DNA from 2 places in the Janthinobacterium sp. SUN206 genome. Region 2 is predicted to be linked to the other one. Evidence: predicted binding sites of a transcription regulator. Region 2 holds the regulator's gene; the other holds the start of a gene.
The links. Region 2 encodes FNR, which switches genes on or off when oxygen is low (the NO sensors DNR and NnrR bind a similar motif). Its sites were predicted from a motif close to TTGATNNNNATCAA; they were not measured.

Region 1: O3300_RS01235 (PHA/PHB synthase family protein) is a predicted target of FNR. The motif match lies at 2,081-2,094, and genes of this name have one in related genera.

Annotation. Positions count from the first base shown of each region.
Region 1 covers NZ_JAPWIB010000001.1:295,194-302,396, forward strand. The annotation lists gene O3300_RS01230 (universal stress protein) at 1-199, opposite strand, end outside; gene O3300_RS01235 (PHA/PHB synthase family protein) at 223-2,019, opposite strand; gene O3300_RS01240 (hypothetical protein) at 2,454-2,711, shown strand; gene gcvA (transcriptional regulator GcvA) at 2,708-3,610, opposite strand; gene O3300_RS01250 (MFS transporter) at 3,734-5,131, shown strand; gene O3300_RS01255 (glutathione S-transferase family protein) at 5,128-5,751, shown strand; gene O3300_RS01260 (LLM class oxidoreductase) at 5,770-6,792, shown strand; gene O3300_RS01265 (DUF445 domain-containing protein) at 6,800-7,203, opposite strand, start outside.
Region 2 covers NZ_JAPWIB010000003.1:66,244-73,446, forward strand. The annotation lists gene ccoO (cytochrome-c oxidase, cbb3-type subunit II) at 1-199, shown strand, start outside; gene O3300_RS17245 (cbb3-type cytochrome c oxidase subunit 3) at 201-404, shown strand; gene ccoP (cytochrome-c oxidase, cbb3-type subunit III) at 397-1,317, shown strand; gene ccoG (cytochrome c oxidase accessory protein CcoG) at 1,320-2,702, shown strand; gene O3300_RS17260 (FixH family protein) at 2,805-3,329, shown strand; gene fnr (fumarate/nitrate reduction transcriptional regulator Fnr) at 3,454-4,212, opposite strand; gene O3300_RS17270 (response regulator) at 4,462-7,203, shown strand, end outside.

The DNA.
Region 1 (7,203 bases), on a different contig from region 2:
GGGTGCGCAGCGCCTGCATCTGCGCCGGCGCAAACTGCAGCGCGTTGACGCCGCCGCCATATGCATAGCGCGAGATGCCGCTCATGGCCGAACCGATCAGGTGCGCCCCTTCGGCGATGGCCAGGCGCACGGCCAGGCGGATGCGCTGGGCGCAGTGGCGGGAATTGTCGACGTGGACCAGCAGGGAGGTGTAGGGCATGGCGTTTCCTCGGTTGTCAGTTGTCAGGTCTGCAGCACGTAGCTGCCCGGCGCGTCACCCAGGTCGGGGCCCATGGCCGGCGGCGCCACTTGCGCGCCCGCTTGCTGCGCCAGCCAGGCTTGCCAGGCGGGCCACCAGGAACCGTCATGGTGCGGCACGTCGCGCTGCCAGCTGTCCGCGTCGACATAGGGCGCGTCGTGGCGGTGCGTGGCCAGCTGGTAGCTGCGGCGCGGCTGGCCCGGCGGCGAGACGACGCCCGCATTGTGGCCGCCCGAGGTGAGCAGGAAGGTGACGTCCGTGTCGGTCAGCAGCTGCAGTTTGTAGACGGAGCGCCACGGCGCCACGTGATCCGTCAGGGTGCCGACGGCAAAGATCGGTGCATCGATGTCGGGCAGGGCGATGTGGCGGCCTGCCGTGCGGTAGCGGCCTTCGGCCAGGTCGTTGTGCAGGAACAGGCGGCGCAGGTATTCCGAATGCATGCGGCAGGGCATGCGCGTGGCATCCCCGTTCCAGGCCATCAGGTCGCTGTCCTGTTCATCTTGTCCCAGCAGGTAGTGGTTCAAGCGGCGCGACCAGATCAGATCGTTCGAGCGCAGCAACTGGAAGGCGCCCGCCATCTGCTTCGTATCGAGGTAACCCTGCTTCCACATGGCCGCTTCCAGGAAGCTGACCTGGCTGTCGTCGATGAACAGCGACAGTTCGCCCGGCTCCTTGAAGTCCACCTGCGAGGCCAGCATGGTGAGGCTGGCCAGGCGCGCATCGCCATCGCGCGCCATCGTCGCGGCGGCGATCGCCAGCAGGGTGCCGCCCAGGCAGTAGCCGGCCGCGTGCACCTGCGGCGCGCCCGTGATGCGGGCAACGGCGTCGAGCGCATCCATCACGCCCAGCTGGCGGTAGTCTTCCAGCGACAGTTCGCGGTCTTCTTCCTGCGGGTTTTTCCAGGAAATCATGAACACCGTGTGGCCCTGGCCCACCAGGTAGCGCACCAGCGAATTGTGCGGCGACAGGTCGAGAATATAGAACTTCATGATCCAGGCGGGCACGAACAGCAGCGGCGTGGCATGCACGCTCTCTGTCGCGGGCGCGTACTGTATCAATTCGATCAAGTCATTGCGGTAGACCACCTTGCCCGGCGTGACGGCCACGTTCCCGCCCACCTTGAACGTGGCTTCGCCGGCCGCGCCGGCGCCCATGGCGGCGCGCCGCCAGTCGTCGGCCGCGTGGACCATGCCGCGCGCCAGGCTGGCGCCGCCGCTCGCGAGGGTGGCTTGCTGCACCACGGGATTGGTCAGCAGGAAGTTCGACGGCGCCAGCATGTCGAGCCACTGGCGCACGGTGAACGTGACGACATCCTCGTGGTGCGGCGAGACGCCGCGCACGCCAGTGGTGGCGCGGTGCCACCACTGCTGCTGCAGCAGGAAGCCCTGGTAGACGAGATTGTAGGGCCAGCGTTGCCAGGCCGGGTCGTCGAAGCGCCGGTCCTGCGGCAGCGGCGCGATGCACGGCGGTTCGGCGCCGCCGCCGGTCAGGGCCGATTGCCAGGCATATTGCTGCCAGCGGCCGATCTTCTTCCACGCTTCCTGCAGCAGCGTTTGCTGCTTCGATGGCGCCAGCGCCAGGTGGCTGAGCCAGTCGGCATACGCGTTGCTCAGCGCGGCCGGCGAAATGCCGCCCGTGAACTTGCCCAGCCAGGCGTTCAGCAGCAGGTCGAGCGTGGCGCCTTCCGGTGCGCTTTCCGGATAGCCGGGAACCGGCACGCCTTGCCAGGCGCTGCCCAGGCGCTCATGTGCAAACTTTTGCTCCGCATTGCTCGACTGCATCTTGTTCATCCGGGGCTCCCGTCATTTTTTTACAGGATAGCAAGAGCTTGTTCAAAAAATTATGATCTACATCAAGTTTGGCCGGATGCCTGCGGCCTGCAGCCTGCCGCCGGGATGGCCAAGTCCGTTTGTTGCATATACGAAATGCATTCCAACGAATTTACTGATTGCAATAATTAAAATTGAATTTTCCATGCGGCGATACCCGGACTCGATGGCGGTGCCAGTGTCCAGTGCCCCATTCTACACTCTGTCAAGGCGGATTTCTTTGCGCCACGATGCATGCTGGCAAACCAAAAAAATTGTTTCTTTTTGGATTTATTTATTGTATTTGGTAAATTTATGCAGCAAAATGCCATTACAGCCTGAGCAGCAGGCGTGCAGGCCGTTCAAGCCGGCGGGACAGGCCGGTAACCGGAATCGAGGAGAGGGACATGCTTACGAACTGGATGACAAGCGGCAGGGCAGATGCCTGCAGGGGCAATACGGCGTTCAGGCGCGGCATGGCGCGCGATACCGCGGGCGCTGTGCGACCGGCCCTGGGCCGCCTGCAGGCGCTCGCCTACCTGGCGCTGCTGTTGGCCGTGCTGCCCGCCGCAAGCTGCATCGCCATGGGACGCGCCGGCGTGCCTGTGCTGTTCAGCACCGCGTGCGGCGTGGTGTCGTGCGCGGCCGGCGGCGATGTGTTCTAGCGCGTGGCCTGCGCTTCCTCGCAAATCCATGCCATGAATGCCTGCACGGCAGGGCGCGTGGCTGCGTCGGGCCGCGTCACCAGATAGTAGGCAAAGCGCGCGGGCCACGGCAAGTCCAGCACTTGCACCAGGCGCCCGGCGGCGATTTCTTCCTGCGCATACAGCTGCGGCACCAGGGCCAGGCCCTGGCCCGCCTCGGCCGCACGTATCAACAGAAAATCATCTTCGAAGGCCGAGCCGCGCAGCGCCCGCGCCGCATCCTCGCTGCCGTCCGGCGCGCCATGCGCGGCCAGCCACAGGGGCCAGTCGGCGCGGTCCGTGTCGTGCAGCAGCGGGTAGCGCAGGCAATCGGCCGGCGTGGCGATGGGCGGCTGGCCCGCCATCAGGGATGGACTGGCGACGGGCACCAGCACGGGCGCCATCAAACGCGTCACCTGCAAGCCCGGATAGTCGCCCAGGCCGTGGCGCAAGGCCACGTCGACCCGGTCGCGGCGCAGGTCGACCAGCGCGGATGTCGCTTCCACGCGCACTTCGATATGGGGATGGCGCTGGTTGAAGCGGCCCAGGCGCGGCACCAGCCACGCGGCGGCAAAGGTGGCGACCGTGCTGACGGTGAGCGTCTGGCGCGCGCCCATGTCTTCCAGCGCCTGGCTGGCGCCGGCGATCTGCGCGAAGGCGCCCAGCAGGGCGGGGTGGACCCTGGCGCCCGCCTCGGTCAGGCGCAAGCCCTGGCGTTCGCGCGTAAACAGGGGCATGCCGACCCGTTCTTCCAGCAGGCGGATCTGTTGGCTGACGGCGCCCGACGTCACGTGCAGCGCTTCGGCGGCCGCCTTGATGCTGCCGCGCTGGCCCACTTCGACAAAGGCGCGCAGCGCCTGGAGCGGTAAAGGATGCGTCATCGATATAGTTTTTCTAAAGTTAAGCGCGAAAAAACATCGTTTCTATTTCTCTCTTGGAAAACGCATTATAGGGGAGTTCGGTGTTCTTTTGACGTCGAGTAAAACTATATCGATAGGATCTCCATGTTACTTTCACATCGGCAGCTTTGCCTGCTTTTGCTGTGCACCACGCAATTCGTCGCCTTGCTCGATTTTTCCATCACCATGATCCCCTTGCCGCAAATTCAGCACAGCCTGGGCTTCACGCCCGGCGGGCTGCAATGGGTGATCAATGCGTATGGCGTGGCCATCGCCGGCTTCCTGCTGCTGGGCGGGCGCGCGGCCGACCTGTTTGGCCGCCGCCGCGTCTTCATCGCGGGCCTGCTGCTGTTCACGGCCGCCTCCCTGCTGGGCGGCTTTTCGCACAGCCCGGCCATGCTGGTGGCCACGCGCGCGCTGCAGGGCTTCGGCGCCGCCATGTTTTCGCCGGCCGCGTTCTCGCTGCTGCTGGCCGTGTTTCCCGAGCCGGCGCAGCGCAACCGGGCGCTCGGCGCCTGGACGGCCGTGGCGGCCAGCGGCTTTGTCGCGGGACTGATACTGGGCGGCTTCATCACGGACCTGCTGGGCTGGCGCTGGGTGCTGTGGATCAATGTGCCCGTCGGCTTGCTGGTGCTGGCCCTGTCGCCGGCCTTGCCCCAGGGCCGGCCCGATGCCGCCGCGGCTGGCGGCTCGCTCGACGTGTGGGGCGCGCTGCTGGTGGCGTCGGGCGCGGCGACGCTGGTGTTTGCCTTTGCCAATAGCGAGCATGTGGGATTGGCCCATCCGCTCACGTTTGCCCTGGTCGCGCTGGCGCTGGCCTTGCTGGCGCTGTTCGTCTGGGTGGAGGGGCGCGTGGCCACGCCGCTGATGCCGCTGGCCGTCTTCCTGCGCCGCTCGACGGGCGGCGCGAATGTCGTCTCCCTGCTGGCCAATACGGCCCTCGGCCCCACCTTTGTCGTCGTGGCGCTGGCTATGCAGGAAGTGCTGGGGTTTTCCGCCACGCGCACGGGACTGGGCTTGCTGCCGATGGCCGTCGCCTTTACGCTGGCCAGCGCGTGGGCCGGACCGGTATTGATCGCCCGCTGCGGCACCAAGCCCGTCATCGTTGGCGGCATGCTGCTGTTCATCGGCGGGCTGGCCATGCTGGGTGCGTCGCTGGCCACGCTGGCGTCGTGGGTCGCCTCCATCCTGCCCGGCACCGTACTGGCCGGCATCGGCTATGGCCTGGCGTTTCCCGCCTGGACGGTGGCCGGCATCGACGGCGTGCCGGAAGCGGACCATGGCTTGGCGGGCGGCATGCTGACGACCACGCAGGAAGTCGGCTCGGCCGTCGGCCTGGCCGTGGGCGTGGCGGTCAGCATCGCCGTGCTGGCTGGCGGCGGCACGGCCGCGCAAGGCTACAGCGGCGCCATCCTCGTTTCCGCCTGCCTGGTGGCGGCGGGCCTGGCCTGCGCCATCGCCATCCTGCCCGGCAAGGCCGCGCGCCAGGAGGCGGCGTCATGATGGAGCTCTATACCGACAGCTCGCCCAACGGTTTCAAGGCCACCATCGCGCTGGCCGAACTGGGCTTGCCCTATCGATTGCGCCATGTGCGCATCGAACAGGGCGAGCACCGCTTGCCCGCCTTCCTGACCCTCAATCCGCACGGGCGCATTCCCGTGCTGGTCGACCACGACACGGGCATCACCGTGTTCGAGTCGGCCGCCATCCTGCTGTACCTGGCGGAAAAGACGGGGCGCTTGCTGCCGGCGCAGCCGCAGCTGCGCTGGGCCGCCATCACCTGGCTGCAATTTCACGCGGCCAGCATGGGGCCGATGCTGGGCCAGCGCGTGCACTTTGAGATCGCGGACGCAGGCGCGAACGTGTCCACCACGGCGCACTTCCGCCACTTGTGCGACGCCGCGCTGGCCACCATGGACGGCCGCCTGACGGATCACGCCTACCTGGCCGGCGACGACTATTCCATCGCCGACATCGCCAGCTTCGGCTGGCTGCACATCGCCCGCATCGTCGGCTTCGATTTTTCCGCCTGGCGCCACGTGGCCGCCTGGTACGCCCGCGTGGCGGCCCGCCCGGCCGTGCAGCTGGGCATCACGCTTCCTGCGCCCGCCACGGGCGCTTGACCTACATCAAGGAACAATATGACGATCGATACCGGCGGCGCGTCCTCGCACGCGTTTGCCCACCATGCAGGCTACCGCCGCATGTTCGCGCCCGGCGCGCTCACCCTCGGCATTTATCTGCCGCTGCGCTTTTACCAGGGCGACATGCAGGCGCTGGCGGGCCAGGCCGACCTGGTCGCCGCCATGGACCGGCAAGGCTTTGCCGCCGCCTGGGTGCGCGACATTCCCCTGTTCGACCCGCGCTTCGGCGATGCGGGCCAGCTGTTCGACCCGTGGACCTATCTGGCGTATCTGGCGGCGCGCACGGACTCGCTGGCCCTGGCCACGGGCAGCGCCATTTTCACCCTGCGCCATCCGATCGACCTGGCCAAGGCGGCCGCCAGCATCGACCAGTTGTCGGGCGGACGCCTGGTGCTGGGCACGGCGTCGGGCGACCGGGCCAGCGAATTTCCCGCGTATGGCGTGCCGTATGCCACGCGCGGCGCGCGCTATGCGCAGGCCGTGCACATGTTCCGCCAGCTGCTGCAGGCAGGTCCCGCCAGCATCGACGGCCCGCTGGGCAGCCTGGCGGGCCTCGAACTGCTGCCCAAGCCCGTGGCGGGCGCCATTCCCCTCGTCGTCACCAGCTCCTCGGGCCAGCCGCTGGAGTGGATCGGGCGCCACGCCGATGGATGGCTGACGTATCCGGAAGCGACGGATACGCCGGACGGGCCGCGCCGGCTGGCGGACAAGATCCGCGCCTGGCGCGCCTGCATACCCGATGGCGGCTTTCGTCCGCACATGTGCAACGAGTGGCTGGACCTGGTGGACGACCCCGATTACCCGTGCACGCCCGTGCGCAGCGGCTATGTGCTGCGCACGGGGCGCAGGGGCTTGATCGACTTGCTCGGTGAATGGCGCGAAGCGGGCGTCAACCATGCGGCGCTGGGCATCCAGCATGGCCAGCGCCCGGCCGCGGAGGTGCTGCAGGAACTGGCGCAGGAAGTGCTGCCGCATTTTCCCTCGCATGCGGCGCCGGCCAGTGCCGTGCCGCGCTGGTGAAGGCGGCCTAAAACAGCTGGGTAGCCGTATAAATCAGCAAACCGGCCAGGCCGCCCACGACGGTGCCGTTGATGCGGATGAATTGCAGGTCGCGCCCGATGGCCAGTTCGATGCGCTCGCTCATTTCGTCCTTGCTCCACAGGTCCAGGCGTGCGGCGATGAAGGCGCCCACCTCGCCCCGGTAACGGCGCACCAGCGCGCCGCTGCCGGCGACGATGGCATCGTTCAGCCATGTCCGCGCAGCCTGGTCCGCGCCCAGCACCTTGCCCGTGTTCTGCGCCAGGCCGGCAATGGCTTGCGCCAGCACGGGCTGGTCGGCGTGCAGGTCGGCCAGCAGGCGCGTGCGGAGGTGGTTCCAGACGTCGCCCAGCATGGCTTGCACCGTATCGCTGGCGATCAGCTGCAGCTGGT
Region 2 (7,203 bases):
GTCCTACCCCTGGCTGGCGAAGACCAAGCTGGTGCCTGACGACATCATGCCGAAGATGCGCGCCCTGAAACGCCTGGGCCAGCCGTACAGCGATGCAGAGATCGCCGCCGGCCCCGCGCAGCTGCAGGACAAGACGGAAGAAGACGCCCTGGTCGCCTATCTGCAAGGCCTCGGTACATTAATCAAAACAAGGAATTAGCATGGCAATCGAAAACCTGTTTGACAGCGCCAGCAGCGTCATGACGGTGGTTTCCTTTACGACGTTCGTGGGCATCCTGTGGTGGACGTTCAGCCGCAGCAACAGCGACTTCGACGCGGCGGCACGCCTGCCGTTCGCCGACGACGCGCTCGACTATCCGGCCGAGGCCGAGACGACCCTGGCGAAGGAGCATAACCATGGCTGACTTTACCAACGGCTTCTGGAATATCTACGTCATCGTGCTGTCCCTGCTGGGCATCATCGGCTGCGGCGTGCTGCTGTACTCGCAGTCGAAAGTGAAAGTGCCGGCCGGCGCCCCCGCCGACGGCACCACGGGCCACGTCTGGGACGAGGACTTGAAGGAACTCAATACGCCGATGCCGCGCTGGTGGATGTGGTTGTTCTACATCACCATCGTCTTCTCCCTGGCGTACCTGTTCCTGTATCCGGGCCTGGGCAACTATGCCGGCAGCCTGGGCTGGAAATCGACGGGCCAGTACGAGGAAGAGCTGAAGAAGGCGGAAGCCGACTACGGTCCCTTGTTCAACAAGTACCTGAGCCAGGACTTGAAGACGGTGGCCGCCGATCCGCAGGCGCAAGCCATCGGCCAGCGCCTGTTCCTGACCTACTGCGCGCAATGCCACGGTTCGGATGCGCGCGGCAACAAGGGCTTCCCCAACCTGACCGACAAGGACTGGCTGTATGGCGGCGAACCCGACATCATCAAGACCACCATCATGCACGGCCGCAATGGGCAAATGCCACCGATGGGCGCCGCCCTGGGCTCCGAAAAGGATGTCGAGAACGTGGCCCATTATGTGCTGAGCCTGTCCGGCTCGACCTCGGATCCCGTCAAGTCCGTGCTGGGCAAGGCCAAGTTCGGCGCCTGCATGGCCTGTCATGGCGCCGATGCCAAGGGTAACCAGATGCTGGGCGCGCCAAACCTGACGGACAAGACCTGGCTGTACGGCGGCAGCGCCGACACCATCATGGAAACCGTACGCAAGGGACGCAGCAACACCATGCCGGCCTTCAGCGATTTCCTCGGCGAATCCAAGGTACACGTGCTGTCGGCGTATGTCTGGAGCCTGTCGAATCCGCAGGCACCCGCAAAGTAAAAATGGAACCTCAAGTCATCAAGATGTATGCGGCCCGCGAGCAAATCTACCCTCGCGAGGCCAAAGGACGCTACGCTACCTGGCGATGGGTATGCGTATGGCTTACCCAGCTGGCGTTCTACGGCTTGCCGTGGTTGACCTGGAATGGCAGGCAAGCCCTGCTGTTCGATTTGACCACGCGCAAGTTCTACATTTTCGGCGTCGTGCTGTGGCCCCAGGATTTCATCTATCTGGCGGCCCTGCTGATCATCTGTGCGTATTTGTTGTTCCTCGTCACGGCCATTGCCGGGCGGGTGTGGTGCGGGTTCTCTTGCCCGCAAACGGTATACACGGAAATTTTCCTGTGGGTCGAACGCCGCATCGAGGGCACGCGCAGCGCGCGCATGGCCCTCGACAAGCAGGGCCCCTCCGTGCGCAAGGCGTTCAAGAAGACGGCCAAGCACCTGGTATGGGGCGCCATCGCCCTGTGGACGGGCTTTACCTTTGTCGGCTACTTCACGCCGATCAAGGAACTGGCGCAGTCGGTGACCACGCTGAACTTCGGTCCCTGGGAATGGTTCTGGGTCTTGTTCTACAGTCTGGCAACCTACGGCAACGCGGGCTGGCTGCGCGAGCAGGTGTGCAAATACATGTGCCCCTACGCGCGCTTCCAGAGCGCCATGTTCGACCAGGACACCCTGATCATCACCTACGATGCCAAGCGCGGCGAACCACGTGGCGCCATGAGCAAGAAGGCCGGCAACAACGACAAGCTGGGCGATTGCATCGACTGTACCCTGTGCGTGCAGGTGTGTCCGACCGGCATCGATATCCGTAACGGCCTGCAGTATGAATGCATCGGTTGCGCCGCTTGCGTCGATGCCTGCAACAGCGTGATGGACAAGGTCGACCGGCCACGGGGACTGGTACGCTACAGTACCGACCATGCGATGGAAAACAACTTCAATTCGAAGCAGATACGCCAGCGCGCCATGCGCCCGCGCGTCTTGATCTACACTTCCATCCTGGCCCTGATCATCATCGCCGTGTGTACTTCGCTGGCCCTGCGCACGCCCCTGAAAATGGACGTGATCCGCGACCGCGGTTCCATGGGACGCGAAGTGGAAGACGGCATGATCGAAAACGTCTACCGCCTGCAGATCATGAACACGTCGGAGCAAAGCCAGCATTTCAAAATCAGCGCTTCCGGCTTGCCGGGCCTGACCTTGCTGACGCGCGAAGAAGTGACCTTGCAGCCGACGGAAACGCTGGGTTGGCCCATCCGCCTGCGCGTGCCGCACGGCGTGGGAGAGAAGGGCTCGAACAAGATTGCGATCGAATTGCAATCGCTGGACGACCCATCGCTGCATGTGCGTGAAAGCGCGGTATTCATCGTGCCACGTTAACAAGGAAAGGCGGACGGGGACCGGGTGCCCTCGCCGCCGCCACGAAGTTGCAGGAAGGCCGGTCCCCATGCGGGGACTGGCTGATTAAACAGGAGAAATATCATGTCCGACAGTCTGAAACTGCAAGCACCCGTTGCACCGTGGTACAAGCATCGCTGGCCATGGCTGCTGATGATCGGCCCCGGCCTGTCCGTGGTCGTCGGCAGCTTCATGGGCTATATCGCGTTTACGCAGCCCGATGCGCTGGTGGTGGGCGATTATTACAAGCAGGGCAAGGCGATCAACCAGGATTTGAAGCGCGACACGATCGCCAGCGACCTGGCGATGGATACGCGCCTGTCGTATGACGTGGCGCAAGCACGCCTGACCGGTTCCGTGCACAGCTTCGGCAAGGCCTATCAGGCGCCTTTGCAGCTGCACCTGGCGCATGCGACCCTGCCGGAAAAGGATATCAAGGTGCTGGTGCAGCCCGACGCAGCCGGCAATTTTTCCGTAGCGCTGCCGATGCTCGAGCGCAGCCGCTGGCAAGTGCTGGTGGAAAACGACAAACGCGAGTGGCGCCTGTCCGGCATCTGGACCTGGCCCCTGCAGCGCAGCATCGCGCTGCATGCGGATGAAGAGCTATAACGTACAGCGCCGGGAAAACCGTAGCGAGCGGCAGTGATTTGTGGTTGAGAAGCGCAGCTGTGCTATAGCACAGCGAGCATCGCAAGCCGCAAAGCGCGACGCGCAGCAGGTTTTGACGGTGCTGTTACTTGCAGACGTCCGTGCCGGCCGTAATGGCTTTCAGCTTGGCCGGCTGCAGGATTTCAATTTCCCGGTTGGAGACGCGCAGCCAGCCTTCCTTCTTGAACTTCGACAGCAGGCGGCTGACGCTCTCGATGGTCAGGCCCAGGTAGTTGCCGATTTCCTCGCGCGACATGCGCAGCTGGAAATTGCTGCCCGAATAGCCGCGCGCTTCATAGCGCGACGCCAGGTTGACGATGAAGGCGGCAAAGCGCTGCGTCGCCTGCATATTGCCCAGCAACAGCATGACGCTTTGCTCGCGCGTGATTTCCTGGCTCATCATGCGGTGGAAATGGCGCAGCAGGGTCGGCATATTGCCCAGCAATTGTTCCAGGCTGGAAAACGGGATTTCACACACTTCGCTGTCTTCCAGCGCCACCGCATTACAGTGGTGGCGGTCGGCGCTGATAGCGTCCATGCCCAGCAGTTCACCCGCCATCTGGAAGCCCGTCACCTGCTCTTCGCCGCCCGGATTGATCTGGTACGTCTTGAAATGCCCCAGGCGGATCGCATACAGGTTCTGGAACGAGTCGCCGATGCGGAACAGCGAGGCGCCGCGCACGATCTTGCGGCGGCGGCCGATGATCTGGTCCAGCCTGTCCATGTCGCCCACATCGAGGCCCATCGGCAGGCACAATTGATGCATGCTGCAGGTCGAGCATCGCGCACGCAACGCCTCCACGTTCACGGTGGGCAAGGTTGGAGTGAGTAGCGCTTCAGTCATGTCGGTACCTTTTAGAAAATGCAACAACAAGTTTACTGCATACAGCCGCATACAGGGTTGCCGTATGCCAATTTCACCGTAAATTCGGCGAATAAACGACGTCCAGCCTTTAATTATATGGCAACATCGTCAAAAGCCCATCCGGGACGGGCAATTTGCGCGGCACCGCTTGCCAAGCTGGGGCATTGATAGGAAAATTCCTGACAGCATTATCTGCCGCCTGTGCCGCCCGGTACTGAAAAGGAAATCATGAAGCCTCTCGGCATTAAAGCAAAAGTCGCGCTGGCCACCAGCCTGACCTCGATCGCCATGATCGCGCTGGTCACCATGATCCAGGTGCAGCACATGCGCGACGACTTCACCCGAGTACTGCTGAGCCAGCAATCGTCCCTGATCACCCGCACCGCCGCCGAACTCGACGACAAGCTGGGCATGCTGCTGCAGATCGTCACCCTGACGGCCAGGCAGCAGCCGCCGGAATTGATCGCCCGGCCCGCCCAATTGCGCGAATACTATTCGCGCCGCTCGATGCTGGTGCTGTTCGATGACGTGCTGGTGCTCGACGCGCATGGCGCCGTCGTGGCCGACATGCCGGAAGTAGCGGGGCGCGCCGGCATCAACGTCGCCGAGCGCGAGTATTTCCAGACCGTCCTGCGCACGCGCCAGCCCATGATCACCGAACCGATGCTGGGCAAGTCGAGCGGCATGCCCATCGTGCAGATGGTGGCGCCCGTGCTGGCCGCCGATGGCCAGGTGGCCGGCGTGGTGATCGGCGTGCTGCGCCTGTACAAGGACAACCTGCTGGGTCGCCTGCGCTCGGAAAAGATCGGCAAGAGCGGCTATTACTTCATCCTCACGCGCGGCGCCGTGCCGCGCTACGTGCTGCATCCCGATACCAGCCGGCTGCTGCAACCGCGCCAGCCGAACGCCAACCTGACGACGACCCGGCTGCTGCAGGAAGATGGCGAAGGCAGCATGGTCAGCACCAACAGCCGCGGCATCACGGCCGTCAACAGCTTCAAGCGCCTGAAATCCGTGAACTGGCTGCTGGCCGCCTCGCTCCCCGTCGAGGATGCCTTCGAACCGTTCGATGGCGTGCTGTACCGATTGGTGCTGTGGAGCATCCTCGCCTCGCTGCTGGCCGCCTTTGTTCTGGGCTGGGTCACCGTGCGCCTGCTGTCGCCGCTGGTGCGCCTGCGCGACACCCTGCAAGCCCTGCGCACCAGCGGCAGCCGCTTCACGCCCGTGCCGGTGCAGCAGCGCGACGAGATCGGCGAACTGACGGAAGCGTTCAACGGCCTGATGAGCGAACGCGACCGCCTGCAGCAGGAGCTCGAATCGCGCGCGGCGGAGCTGGAACAGGAACGCGACCGGGCCGAGGCGGCCAACCGCGCGAAGAGCGATTTCGTGGCCAACATGAGCCATGAAATCCGCACGCCCCTCAATGCCGTGCTGGGCATGGTGTATTTGCTAGGCAATACCAGGCTCGACACGGAACAGCGCAAGTATCTGACCATGGTCAGAGTGGCGGGCCAGTCGCTGCTGGGCATCCTCAACGACGTGCTCGACTATTCGAAGATCGAGGCACGGCGCATGGAATTGTCGCCCGTCGAATTCGACCTCGACGAAGTCATGAATACCCTGGCCACGACGATGACGATGAATGCGGGCGAAAAGGAGCTGGAACTGGCCATCGCCGTCGAGCCCGACGTGCCGCGGCGCCTCGTGGGCGACGCCCAGCGCCTGCAGCAAATCCTCGTCAACCTGGCCGGCAACGCCATCAAGTTCACGGAGAGCGGCGAAGTGGTGGTGGCCGTCAGCCTGGCCGAGAGCGAGAGCGGCCGCGCCTGGCTGCGCTTCGAGGTGCGCGACACGGGCATCGGCATGACGGAACTGCAGCAACAGCAGCTGTTTGCCGCGTTTTCCCAGGGCGACCAGAGCATCACGCGGCGCTTCGGCGGCACGGGCCTGGGCCTGGCCATCAGCAAGCAGCTGATCCACATGATGGGCGGCGACATCGCCGTCGCCAGCAGCGAAGGCAAGGGCAGCCGCTTCTGGTTCAGCGTGCCCTTCGAAATGCTGGCGCAACCGGCCGAAACGCGGCGCACGCCGGCGCTGGGCCAGCTGCGCCTGCTGGTGGCCGACGACAACCGCACCACGCGCGAACTGATCGTCAAGCTGATCGAGGCGTGGGGCTGGCTGGCCGACGAAGTGGACTCCGGCTTTGCCGCCATCGAGCTGTACCGCGAACGCCTGGCGCAGCAGCAACCGTATGACGTGGTGCTGGCCGACTGGCACATGCCCGTCATGGATGGCCTGGCCACGGCCAAGGCCATCCGCCAGGCGGCCAGCGGCCAGCGCCAGCCCATCGTGGTGATGGTCAACGCGTTCGCCCGCAACCACCTGGAAGAAATCTCCAGCGCGGCCGAGGCCGACGTCGTGCTGATGAAGCCGATCACGGGATCGAGCCTGTTCGACGCCCTGCACCAGGCGCTGATCGCGAAGGACGACGGCGGCGAGCAGCGCATGCTGCACCAGCCGCTGGGCACGGAACTGGCCGGCGTGCATTTCCTGCTGGTGGAAGACAATCATTTGAACCAGGCCGTGGCGCGCGGCATCCTCGAACACATGGGCGCCACCCTGGACGTGGTGGGCGACGGCTTGCAAGCCGTGGAACGGCTGCGCACGGAAGCGCTGCGCTACGACATCGTGCTGATGGACATGCAGATGCCCGTCATGGACGGTTTCAGCGCCACCCACATCATCCGCACGGAACTGCGCTTGCACCTGCCCGTGATCGCCATGACGGCCGGCGTGCTGGCGTCCGAGCGCGAGCGCTGCATGACGGCCGGCATCAGCGATTTCATCGCCAAGCCCGTGGTGGTGGAAGAGATGATGGAAGTCATCCTGCGCCACCTGCCCAAGCGCCCGCAAGTTCAGACGGCCGAGCCGGCACGCGTCGCCGATGAGGAAGTGTTTTCCATGGCGCCG